DNA from 2 places in the Paenibacillus sp. FSL R5-0407 genome. Region 1 is predicted to be linked to the other one. Evidence: riboswitches for the same ligand, from Rfam matches in the RefSeq annotation. Region 1 holds a riboswitch; the other holds the start of a gene.

Region 1 (6,311 bases):
AAACCGGCAATACACGTCGCAAACATTCGTATAGTTTACGTTCCGTCCAATGACGAAGGTCGTCACCGGGTCGGGATGCTTTCGCTCCATTAAAATGTTGGCCACATGACCCATTTTCTCCACTTCGTCCGACTCAAACAGCTTGATCGTATCTTCAAGGTCGAGGCGCTCCCCTTGCAGCGCCTTGTCTAAAATATGATTAATTGCGGTCATTTGGCTGCCTCCTAGCGTTTTCCTAATAGTGTGAGTTCAAAAAGTCGACTTTTTGAACTACATCTGATAAATAATCAAAAAATTCCAAAACCATACCAGATAATCGTAACACAATCATCTTCATTATAAAATAACCTCCCGGAATTTAGAACAGCACCCGATCAAGCTCGGGTGCTGTTAAGGAGGCGAAGTATTAGCTGTTCTTCAGCGCCTGTTCCAGATCGGCGATCAAATCGCCGATATCTTCAAGACCGACGGAGAAGCGCAGCAAGCCGTCGGTAATGCCGCGCTCATGCCGGACTTCCTGCGGCATGGACGCATGTGACATCATGGCCGGGTACGACAGGATGCTTTCGACAGCGCCAAGGCTGACGGCCACAAGCGGAAGCCGGACCTTGCTCAGCACTTGCTTCGCCCGCTCGCCCGAGCCGACGTCGAATGATACGACCGCGCCGTAGCCGGCCGATTGCCGTTCCTGAACGTCACGACCCGGGTGTTCAGGCAGGCCTGGATAAAACACGGCGTCAATATCGTCCCGCCGGCTCAACCAATCGGCAAGCTTGCGAGCACTGATTTCGCTGTGCGCCATTCGCGCGCCAAGCGTCTTCATGCCCCGCATCAGCAGCCAGGAATCCTGGGCACCAAGCACGGTGCCGAGACCGTTCTGCAAGTATTTCAGACGGTTCCCCAACGACTCGTTCCGGGCCACAGCCAGACCGGCCAGAACATCGCTATGCCCGCCCAGGAATTTCGTCGCGCTGTGCAGCACGATATCTACGCCAAGCTCAATAGGCCGCTGGTAGTACGGTGTCATAAATGTATTGTCAACGATGCTGAGCAAGTCATTTTCCTGAGCCCACTTCGCGATCAAGGCGAGGTCCGTGATTTTAAGGGTCGGATTGGACGGCGTCTCCATAAACACGGCCTTCGTATTCGGCTTCAGAGCCGCTTGAACTGCGGCAAAATCCGTCATGTCGACGAAGGTCGCCTCAATGTTCATCCGGCTTAATATATTGGTAAGCAACCGATATGTACCGCCGTATACATCTTCCGTCACAATCAGATGATCGCCGGCCGAAAACAGCATGAACGTGGTCGAGATCGCCGCCATACCGCTGGCAAACGCCAATCCGCGCGAACCGCCCTCGAGAACCGCTATATAATCTTCCAACGCCTGACGGGTCGGATTGCCCGAACGGCTATAGTCGTATTCCGGCGGGTTAAAGATGTCGTGATGATGGAAAGTGGATGCCTGGTAGATCGGGACGCTGGACGCCCCCGTAGCGGCGTCGACTTCATTTCCGAAGTGGATCAGCTTCGTATCGAATTTCTTGGCCGGTAATTCCGGCGATCCGCCTTGCTGAGATTGTCCGCTATCACTCATTCCCTTGACCTCCTTCGACTTCCAGCCGAGCTGCCTCGAGTGCCTGACCCAGGTCCGCGATCAAATCCTCCGCATGCTCAATACCTACCGAGAAGCGGAGCAACCGGTCGTCTACACCAACCGCTTCGCGGATTTCCACAGGAATGTCGGCATGGGTCTGAACTGCCGGATAAGTCATCAGCGATTCCACTCCGCCCAGACTTTCCGCAAAAGCAATCAATTCCAGGTGCCGGAGCACGGGCTCAACATAACGGGCATCGGTTACTTTAAAAGCAAAGATCCCCGTATTGCCGCTCGCTTGCTTCTTTTGAATATCATGACCCGGATGATCCGGCAGTCCGGGATGGAACACCTCCGCGATTTGCGGATGCTGCTGCAAGTATTTCGCGACGGCGAGCGCATTGCTCTCATGGCGTTCCATTCTCAGTGCCAAGGTCTTCATGCCGCGCATAAGCTGATAGGAGTCGGTTGGGCTGAGCACTGCACCGATGGAATTGTGAAGAAAAGCGATCTCGCGTGACAATTCTTCACCCTTCGTGATAATCAAGCCGGCAAGCACATCGTTATGGCCGCCCAAATATTTGGTCGCACTGTGGACGACAATATCCGCGCCAAGTTCAAGCGGGCGCTGAAAATATGGCGTCAGCAGCGTATTATCCACAACGGTCAGCAGCTGATGACGCTTCGCCCAAACAGTAACCGCCTCAATGTCGGTAATCATCATCAACGGATTGGTCGGAGTTTCAATGAATACCGCTTTCGTATTCGGTTTGCGTTCGCTCTCAAGGGCGTCCAAATCGTTGGTATCCACATAGGAAGCGCTAATTCCGAACCTGGACAATATCCGCTCCAGCAACCGGTAAGTTCCTCCGTACAAATCAAGCGATACGATCAGATGATCGCCCTGGGAAAACAAGCTGAATACGGTCTGCAGCGCGGCCATACCCGAACTGCAGGCAAATCCCGCGTCCCCGCATTCGAGTGCCGCGGAAGCTTCTTCAAGTACAGTTCGGGTCGGGCTCTTCGTACGGGAATAATCAAATCCCGTGCTCTGACCGAGCCGCGGATGCCGGAACGCTGTCGCTTGATATATCGGGTAGTTTACCGCACCCGTGACCGGCTCTTCTATCGAACCGATTTGTGCCAATCTGCTCTCCAAATGCCATTTGTTCTCTTTCACCTTGAATACCCCTCCACTTTAGATCTGATAAATAAATTCGGCCAATTGATCGATATCATAGGGTGTTTCCTGATACACATAGTAATTCAGCCAGTTGGAGAATAATAAATTAGCATGCGCTCTCCAGCTTGAAGCGGGAGTTTTGGAAGGATCGTTATTCGGATAGTAGTTGACCGGCAAGTCGATGTCGAGTCCTTTAGCGACATCCCGGTCGTATTCCCATTTGAGTGAACATGGATCGTACTCCGAATGGCCGGTTACAAAAATCTGCTTCCCGTCCCGCGACGCTACGAGATAGATGCCGGCTTCTTCGGATTCCGCCAAGATTTCAAGCTCAGGCACGCGTTCGATATCTTCCCGGGAGACATCCGTGTGACGGGAGTGGGGCACCTGGAACACTTCGTCAAAGCCGCGCAGAAGTTTCACATGCGGATTGTTGACCGTATGCGGGAACACGCCGAAGCACTTTTTCTCCAAGTTCAATTTCCGGACGCCGTAGTGATAATAGAGACCCGCTTGGGAAGCCCAACATATATGCATCGTCGAAGTTACGTGGCTTTTGCTCCATTCGAAGATTTCCTTCAACTCTTCCCAATAATTCACTTCTTCAAATTCAAACTGTTCGACCGGAGCACCCGTCACAATCATACCGTCAAAGCGGCGGCCTCTGATTTCATCAAAGGTTTTGTAGAACATGTTCAGGTGTTCCGCGGACGTGTTCTTGGAAGTATGTGACCGGGGGTGAAGCAAAACGATCTCGACCTGAAGCGGCGTATTGCCAAGCAGACGCAAGATTTGAGACTCCGTCGTTTCCTTGATCGGCATCAGATTCAGAATGGCGATGCGCAGCGGACGTATATCCTGCTGATAGGCCCGGCTCTCATCCATCACAAAAATATTTTCGTTCGTAAGCACTTCCTTGGCCGGCAAATGATCCGGTACTTTAATCGGCATAATTTTCACTCCTTCTGACGACTAGACTGGAATTTTGCTTGCTGAAAGCGGGCGTTGACAAGAAAAAAGACCTCACTCTTAACATAGAGAAAGGTCATCATTTATTCCTGAATGCTCCTCTCTCATCTCTCAGAGACCGGGTGCCGACAAATCGCACTACTCGGTTCCGCAAGAATTAGCACCGTGCGACGTATCGCCGGTTGCCGGGTATCATCGGGCCAGTCCCTCCACCTACTCTTGATAAGAAAATCGTCTAAGTATTTAGTTTTGTAATCAAATTTAAATATACTGATTTTCATTATACATGAAATGTATATTTTCACAAGCCAAATGCCCTTATTTGTCCACAACTTTTTGGCTTGAAACAATTCACACCCCGGCGTTATACTAGACAAGTGTTTAAGAGGCACTATATCCCTAATAACAAAGAGGTGAATCCGAGGATGGAAGGCGACCCGAGTCCGCAGTGTATTATCCTGAAGCAACAATCGCATAGGAAACCGATCAGCAGGCGCCCTGCGGGTAATAACGGGCACTTTCTTTTCCCGGTGTTTTCATAAAACGCCTTATTCGGCGTTCCCGCACCGCCGCTGTATCACCTTCCTGTGCTCAGCCAGACCAAAGTGAGCATAACCGGCTGCTTCCAGCCGGAAAGGGAGTGAAGAGCATGAAAATCCGTCATGTAGTCGCCGGTGTATTTACTCCGGTAGCAGATGTAGAAATGACAACAACACCGCCTGAGCAAGGGTTCTATTGGATCGATGCCGATGTTGAAGACCTGGCCCTGCTTCAGCCGCTGTTCTCATTGCACGATCTTGCGGTGGAGGATTGTCTTACCGAAGAAGAGCAGCGTCCAAAAATCGAAACTTATGACAACCACTATTTTATTGTAGTCAACAGTATCCGTTATGATGACGAGGAAATCTTCTTGCGGGCGCTGAACGTTTTTCTGGGCCGGCATTATATCATTACCGTAACCAAACAAAAAATCAACGAACTCCGGGCTGTAAAGCCGATCCTCTGGGAACAGGAGGTCAGCGAGCCCGACCGGTTCCTTTATTTCCTTATCGACCTTGTGGTTGACAATTATTTCATCGTCGGTGACCGGATCGAAGTCAAGATCGAGAAGCTGGAAGAAGACATTCTCATGCATACCAAGCGGTCCCATCTTAACGAAATTATCGGTCTGCGAAGCGAAATACTCTGGCTTAAGAAAGTGCTGGGTCCGCAAAAAGAAGTGATTAATATTCTAAACAAAAAAGACCTGCGGCTGATCGACGACCAATTGCAGAAATATTTCAGCGACATCTATGAGAACGCCGTTAAGATTTCCGAAAACTTCGATACGTTCCGGGAACTCGTAGGAAACTTACGAGAAGCTTATCAGGCCGCCATCGCCAACCGTGCGAATGAAATCATGCGCGTGTTTACGGCGATTACGACGATTTTCATCCCGCTTACGCTAATTACCGGCATCTACGGAATGAACTTCGACCATATGCCTGAACTTCATTGGAAGTACAGTTACTATGTTGTCCTCGGCATTATGATCGTGCTTGGAGCGGGAATGTTCTATCTGTTCCGGAAACGGGACTGGATCTAAAATTCAGCAAAGCCGGCAAACGGCGAACCATGAACAGGTTCGCCGCTTGCCGGCTTTTTTAGAAGGATTTAACCCGCCTTAGGAGCACGCTCCTTATGTCGGCGATATGAAATCCGCAGAAGCCGCAGCCGTTCGTAAAGCTTGTCCAGGCCTCCGGCATCAAGCGTCTCCTGATCATAAACCCGCTGCAGCACCGGCTTTAAGAAGCTGTCGCCCATTTCCTCGAACGCCTTCCATACTTCATTCTGCTGCTCCGTCGGCATGTCCTTGAGTTCTAATTGAACCAGTGAATCCGTCGTATACCCGTCCTTCTCAAGCAATTCAAGTAATTCCACGGCCTCTCTGCGGTCCAGGTTCGTCCGTACGCAAATCTCCTGCAAATCTAGACCTTGGGCCAGGGATTCCAGTACAACGCGGCGGGTACTAAACTTCTCCATCTCCAACTTAAATTTTGCCTCCTTCTGCTTATATATCCAGGATCGGAATACATCCTCATCGATGTTTTGCTCCACCCAGCCAAGCGGGAAGTCACCCGGCCGTTCGCCCCCCTGGGCCTGAGCCATTTCCAGCAGCTCCGGTCCGTATTCGGCGGCCTTGCTTTCACCCACGCCGGGAAGCTGCAGCAATTCTTCAGTCGTCCAAGGCTTGAATACGCTGATCAGCCTCAGCAGCCGGTTACTGGCAATCATATACGGCGCCTTACGGTCAGCGGAGGCCTTCTTACGCCGCCAGGCACAGAGTTCGTTGTAAAACTCCTCATTCCCGTGCAGCTCACTGTAGCAAATCAGCTTCTGTGCCGCCATTCCCCGCCCTTGGAACTCCTCTCGCTCATCCCAGATCCCTTCAATCACCGGGCGATAACCTTCACCCAGCTTAACGACAAGACGGTGGCGGTATACGTGCAGCATTTCTGACCAGGAGCCGCCCTCATACCAAATGGTCTCCTGCTCCCCCTCCGCTGTCGTTTCGTTCCAGCC
Region 2 (6,311 bases), 2.5 Mb from region 1:
GTTGCAGCCGGAGTATTCGCGGCGTCGTTCCCTGCAGCCGGCGTATTGCCTGCCGCGGAGTTGTCGTTCTTTGCATTGTTGCCGCAAGCGGCGAGTACCAGAACCAAAGCCAGCGTCAATAACGAAAAAGTCCATTTCTTCATAACAGTATGACCTCCTAATAGTTTTTGAATAAGGATTTAATCTATATAAGGTTTCCTTATTTCCTCGTAAAATGAATCACCAGCCGGTCACCAAGCATTTGCAGCACTTGCACCAGGATGACCATGAAAACAACGGAGACAATCATAACTTCCTTCTCGTAGCGGTAATACCCGTAACGAATCGCCAAGTCGCCGAGTCCGCCGCCTCCTACCATACCCGACATCGCGGTGTAAGATACCAGGGTAACTGCGGTAATGGTCATGCCTGCGATTAGGCCGGGCAACGATTCCGGCAGCAGCACCTTGCGGATGACCTGAAAGGTCGTAGCTCCCATCGCGTGCGAAGCTTCAATGACCCCGCGATCCACCTCGCGCAGCGCCGTCTCGACGAGACGGGCAAAGAACGGAGCGGCTCCGATCACGAGCGGCGGAATGGTTCCTTCCACTCCGGAAGATACCCCCATAATCGCCCGGGTAACAGGGATTAGAGCAACGATCAGAATGATGAACGGTACGGAACGGATAATGTTGACGATGAGGGACAGAATCCGATAGACCCACCCAAGAACCGGCGAACTGGAACGGGAAAAGGTATATAAGAGCACGCCCAGCGGCAATCCGATCAGAAACGTGAACAGGGTGGCATAGCCCATCATTTGCAGCGTATCCGTAGAAGCTGTGCCCATTTCGGCCCAGTCGATTTTAGAAAAGTCCAACCCCCACATTACCCGATCACCTCCACATCAAGATCCCGTTCTCTTAACAAAGCAAGCGTCCGCTCCACTTTCTCGTCGTCTCCTTCAAAGGAAACCGTCAGTTTGCCGTACGGCACGTCCTTGATCGTTGAGATCGTCCCCTGCAGAATCGCGAAGTTTACGCCGGTTTCCCGGACCACCTGGGACAACACCGATTCATAGGTCTTGGCGCCGAGGAATGTGATCTTCACCAGTCTCGCCCATTCCGGATGAGGCACCGATGCCGCCAGCTTCAAGCCTTCTTCGCCGGCCGAGCCGGCTGCGTCACGATTGATGAACTCCCGTGTTACGAAATGCCGCGGTTTCAGGAACACCTCGGTGACCGGCCCTTCTTCCACGATGCCCCCTTCATGAATGACCGCGACGCGGTCGCAAATGCTCTGGATGACATGCATCTCATGCGTGATCAGCAGAATCGTCAGATTGAACTTCCGATTGATATCAAGCAAGAGCTTCAGAATGGAATCCGTGGTTTGCGGATCCAGGGCCGACGTAGCTTCGTCGCATAGGAGCACATCCGGATCGCTGGCCAGGGCCCGCGCGATGCCTACCCGCTGCTTCTGTCCGCCGGATAACTGGGCGGGATACTTCCCGCGGTGCTCTTCCAGCCCGACCAGAGCCAGCAGTTCATTCACTTTGTCCTGGATCTGGGCCTTGGGAGTCCCGGTCAGTGTTAGCGGAAATGCGACATTATCATATACTGTGGCTGAAGACAGCAGGTTGAAATGCTGGAATATCATACCGATCTTCCGGCGGTGCTGTTGAAGCTCCCGCTTGCCCAGCTTGGTCAGATCCGTGCCGCCGACCCAAACCTCGCCTTGGGAAGGTCGTTCCAGCAAGTTGATGCAGCGGATGAGCGTACTTTTACCCGCGCCGGAGTGCCCGATTACCCCGAAGATTTCACCTTTGTTCACCTTCAGGTTAAGACCGGATAACGCGGTGGTCGTCTTCTTTTTGCTGCCATATATTTTAGTGAGCTGTTTGAGTTCAATCAAACTTATAGCCTCCTGTTTGCGCAATTTTTCCATGTATATCCAGCAAAAACAGAAAAGAGCCCCACAGATTCAAAGGGCTCTCTTTACGTAAAGACAATGCCTTCTCATCTGTCAAAACCTGCGATGCATGCACAACGCGATTTTGAAGGAATTAGCACCATGACATTCGGTATCGGCATGACGGGGCCGTAGCTCCCTACCTGATTCGAATCGGTTGCTGGGCTTCATCGGGCCTTTCCCTCCGCCTCTCTCGATAAGAAAAATATGAAATTATTTCTGAAACTAGTTTAGAGTATAGGAGTTTTGCCCTGTTTTGTCAAAGGAAAAAATACGTAGCCCGATCGGAAATATATTCTATCTCCCCGAAACCTTCTTCCAGCGCTGATTCGCGTATGAAAAAGACGCTTCCAGCGTTTCGCAAACCATGAGATAACCTTGCTCCAAATCGTGCAGATGACGGTCCAGATCCTCAAGCTCTATTTTCCCATGCAAAGTCTGATGCCGCTGCCAAAGATCATCCTTCATTTCCGAATTCATGTAATGGATCTCCGTATTGCGGCGCTGTCTCAAGACGGCGAGCGGTTCCTTATACTTCTCTTTAATGGCAACCAGCCGATCTCCCAGCTCCATATGTACCTTCATGTACCGGAACTGCCGAAGCACCGTGAAGTATGAGAAATGAGCTTTGACTTTGGAGGTTTTGAGATCGAACAGCTCGTTGAGCACCGTGCCCAGCTTGTCCAGCGTGGCAAACACGCGGATGAATCCGTCCTTGTAAAAAAATACGTATCGCGCATAATCGCCCCGCTCGATCGGATCCATATCCGCCTCCGAATCGTGGACTACCTTCTTCCGAAAGAAGGAAGCCGCATGCAGACACTGCTCCAATTCATCCAGCGAAGCGATCAGACCGAGCGTCCAAATTTCGAGCTTCCGAAAATCATGGGTCGGGTCTTTATGAAGCTCCGTTTCTTTTTGCAGCAGCTTCGTCATTTGTACCATGGCGTCGATAGCGTCCTTCAGCAGACCTTCATTTTCTCTTGGCGGTTCGCCAAGCAAGCTTCGCAGCATATTGTTTCCTCGCTTCCGTCAATGAATCCGGGTATCCGTTCTCCCTGCCTATTGTATAACACTTCCCGAATGTCTCTAAGCTCATTCCTGCACAATGTTATTGAGCACGTCCGTCCTTGTTTCTGCTTAACTGCCAAGTTCTGACGCTCATATAACAAAGTACCCCGAACAAGGCCGCCAAAACAATGATATGGGCAAGAGAGGTAAACAAATACACTTCATAATTGTTCAACGTGAACACAATACTTGCGCCGGTGAATACCTGTACCAGGATCAACACGGTGGCCGCTACGCCGAGTGAACGGATTTCCCGATTCCCCGGATGTTTACGATAGGCAAAATGACCGACCGTGGCTACCAGGATTAACAGCAGCGCAGCCGCAACCCGGTGAATAAAAGCGATGCCGACACCGCCCGAAAGTTCCGGGATGAGTTCCCGGTTACAGAGCGGCCAGCCTGTACAGCCGCCGGCGGAATCGGTATGACTCACATAGGCGCCGATATATACCACGATGTATGTGTAGGCTGTAGCGAACCAGGTCAAATTACGGAATCCGCGGGAAACATACAGTTTGGTCGGCGCGGGCTGCTTCCCGTTCTCCCTGGCTTCATCTTCGCGAATGCCAAGGACGAGAATCACCGAGCTGGCAAAAGCTATCAGTGAAAAGCCGAAGTGCAGCGCCATGACTGCCGAAGACGTAGGAAATATGACCGCCATCGCGCCCATGACGGCTTGAACCATGACAAATACAAGCGCAAGAAAAGAATAAATCTGCAGATCCCGGCGTTGCTTCCGGTACATCCAAAACGCCACAAAGGCCGCCAATGACAACAAGCCCGCGGCTCCGCTGACTGCCCGGTGCGAGTATTCGATCAAGGAGGCGATCGTGTGGGCCGGTACGAATTTCCCGTGGCACAGAGGCCAATCATTGCCGCAGCCGAGGCCCGATTCGGTCTTGGTAACCACGCTTCCGCCCAGTGTTGCCAAGAACATGACTAAGCAAGAAATATAGCTAAGCCATTTCAATTGCTTCGTATTCAAAATGCTCACCCGCTATATCAGTGTAAGGAGATACAAACATCCATAAATCATAATCATTATACCTGATCGAATAGAGCTAATCATAGAGAAACTGTGACAAAATGTTCACAAATACAAACATCGCCGCCTGTACGAGCCAGGGGCGATGTGATTTTTGTCGTTTGAATAATGTGAAATACGTGTTCAAAAAGTCGGGTTTTCAGCTGGGCCGATTATCCGTCTTTTCGTTCCGGCGTATCGTGTAATGTATGGTAAACATCAAGCGCCTTGTTCAGGAAATCCTCGATCTCCTCGCGCGATTTGCGAAGCTTGTTGACGAAACGGATCAGTTCACGGCCGTCCGCATAAGCGACAAAGCTGGGGATTCCCAAAATGTTCTGTTCCTGGCTAACGTCCCCTACCTTGTCCACGTCCACCTCGATCAATGCTATTCTGTCACCGTATTTCTCTTCAATTTCAGGCATAAACGGATCGATAAATTTGCAGTCTACGCACCAGTCCGCTTTAAAGACCGCTACTACGAGATTGCTGGATTGAATACTTACATTAAATTCAGCTGCGCTTTGCACCTGTTTCATTAGCTTCATTCCTTTCTGCCTGTAGTTTATGAACTCCTTTACTTAGTCAACCAAAACCCGGAGTGGAAGTCAAATTTTTGGCCATACTTATAATGGATGTTCAAAGTAAAATACGTGATGCATAAAGTCTCTACAAAGAAAGCGGGGATACCATGAAGCAAAGCCCACGTAATCCGGACGGTCCGGCTTCGGCCCCCGGCCTCAAGGATTTTTTGCGGCGGCTGCCTTCCGTGATCGGGGAGGCGGTAAAGGGCAAAGCCGCCGGAATTGCCGAATCCAGCCGGCTGCGCGAAGAGCGGCTTTCCCTCGAATGGAATGAAGCCTCCGCCCGGACGGTGGCGACGGAGCTTGAAGATTTGCTGCGTCGGGGTCCCGCGGCCAGAGCGGCCCGGGAAGATGCCTGGAGCGAGGCGGACCGGGAGCTGGCGGAGGAAATCGCCTTGGCAACCGGCCGGGCGGTAAGCAGCAACATTACCCGCACGGAGGCATATCTGGCATGTTACCAGGCCTACCCGGAGCTCCATTGGGCGTTTCTTGCCCATATGGTGTCCAGAAATGCCGGTTGGAATATGACCGACCTGCGCGGAAGATTGGCCGATCTCTTGGATGAGAGCGAGAAAAAGGCGTACTACCGCTTCTTGGAGCGGAGCAATGCCTTGATCTTCCAGGACGCTTACCCGCAGCTTCTTCTCTATATCAAGAGCCGGGAGCTCGGGTCCAGCCGTTTTCATCTGCTGCCCTATTTTCATGTGTCCGAGTTTATGCGCCCTTTCTGGGAGCGCTTCTGGATCGACCGGGGGAGCGCGCTGCTGACGGTAGGGCTGATTATCAATGAACAGAATTACATCGAGAAGCGGGTGATTCGCCATCCTTATTACCAGAAGCATATTACCGACAAGCCGTCCTTCCACCTGAACAGTCTGGCCGGACTGAATCAGGTGGTGTTCCCGCTGCTTGAGGCGGAGTCCTCTCATGCGGCCGATGATGAACCGGCGGAAGAGACCGGGCAGGAAACGATGAATGCCACAACCCCGGGTGAATCGGATCACGATGACGGGAGTGATCCTGCCTTGGTGGAGGGAGGCCGTGCCAGATACGAAGTGCGCCGCCTGGCGGGGCGCGTCGTTTCCGACTTCGGCAGCCTCCAGGACCGCATCGCGCTCGGCAAGAGCCTGTACGCGATGCTCATGGGCCTCCGCGCCGTGCGCAGCGGCGCGGAGCGCTTCGCCGTCAGCGTGCCGCACAGCGGCTCGCGCTGCGACTATTGGCCGGAATTGTTCACGGCCAATAGCAAAGAAGCACTGACCTCTGCGATGCAGGGGTCAGTGCTTCTGGAGGGCGAGACGCTGCCGCCGGGCATGCGTCTCTTCAGCCCCAAGCTGCTGGACGCTTGGGGCGACACCCCCTATGAGCCAATCTCCCGGGAGGATTGGCTCAAGGACCATAGCGCGCTGGATGGTATCAGCGCGCCGCAGCCGCCGTATTTGTGCGACATCAGTCGCGAGCATCGCGGCGGCATCCTCAAAGCCGCGCTCGCCCACGATGTCGCGGGCGATTAGGACGGCGGGCAGCCTTAGTACGCGGCCTGCCCTATTTCGCTACGCCCGATTGTCCCGAGCGCTGCAGCCGCATCAGCGGGGACAGCAATTTACGCAATGGCGCCGGATAACCGGACAACTCGTCCTTGCGTACGACGCGCAGCAAAATCAGCAGGATCGGGTATAACC

Evidence for each region. A riboswitch is a leader RNA that binds a small molecule or an ion and turns the genes downstream of it on or off. The one in region 1 is predicted to bind S-adenosylmethionine.
Region 2: linked by a shared signal. The riboswitch ahead of NYE70_RS12370 (methionine ABC transporter ATP-binding protein) and the one ahead of metA (homoserine O-acetyltransferase MetA) in region 1 are both predicted to bind S-adenosylmethionine.

Annotation. Positions count from the first base shown of each region.
Region 1 covers NZ_JBBPAX010000001.1:23,942-30,252, reverse strand. Annotated here, with positions in the region: gene mqnC (cyclic dehypoxanthinyl futalosine synthase) at 1-213, opposite strand, end outside; gene NYE70_RS00150 (trans-sulfuration enzyme family protein) at 407-1,597, opposite strand; gene NYE70_RS00145 (PLP-dependent transferase) at 1,590-2,777, opposite strand; gene metA (homoserine O-acetyltransferase MetA) at 2,796-3,731, opposite strand; SAM riboswitch class I at 3,851-3,978, opposite strand; gene corA (magnesium/cobalt transporter CorA) at 4,399-5,334, shown strand; gene NYE70_RS00130 (HRDC domain-containing protein) at 5,403-6,311, opposite strand, start outside.
Region 2 covers NZ_JBBPAX010000001.1:2,555,943-2,562,253, forward strand. Annotated here, with positions in the region: gene NYE70_RS12360 (MetQ/NlpA family ABC transporter substrate-binding protein) at 1-143, opposite strand, end outside; gene NYE70_RS12365 (methionine ABC transporter permease) at 200-868, opposite strand; gene NYE70_RS12370 (methionine ABC transporter ATP-binding protein) at 868-1,893, opposite strand; SAM riboswitch class I at 1,995-2,153, opposite strand; gene NYE70_RS12375 (Cthe_2314 family HEPN domain-containing protein) at 2,248-2,964, opposite strand; gene NYE70_RS12380 (COX15/CtaA family protein) at 3,062-4,006, opposite strand; gene NYE70_RS12385 (thioredoxin family protein) at 4,219-4,584, opposite strand; gene NYE70_RS12390 (DUF2515 family protein) at 4,737-6,143, shown strand; gene NYE70_RS12395 (putative polysaccharide biosynthesis protein) at 6,175-6,311, opposite strand, start outside.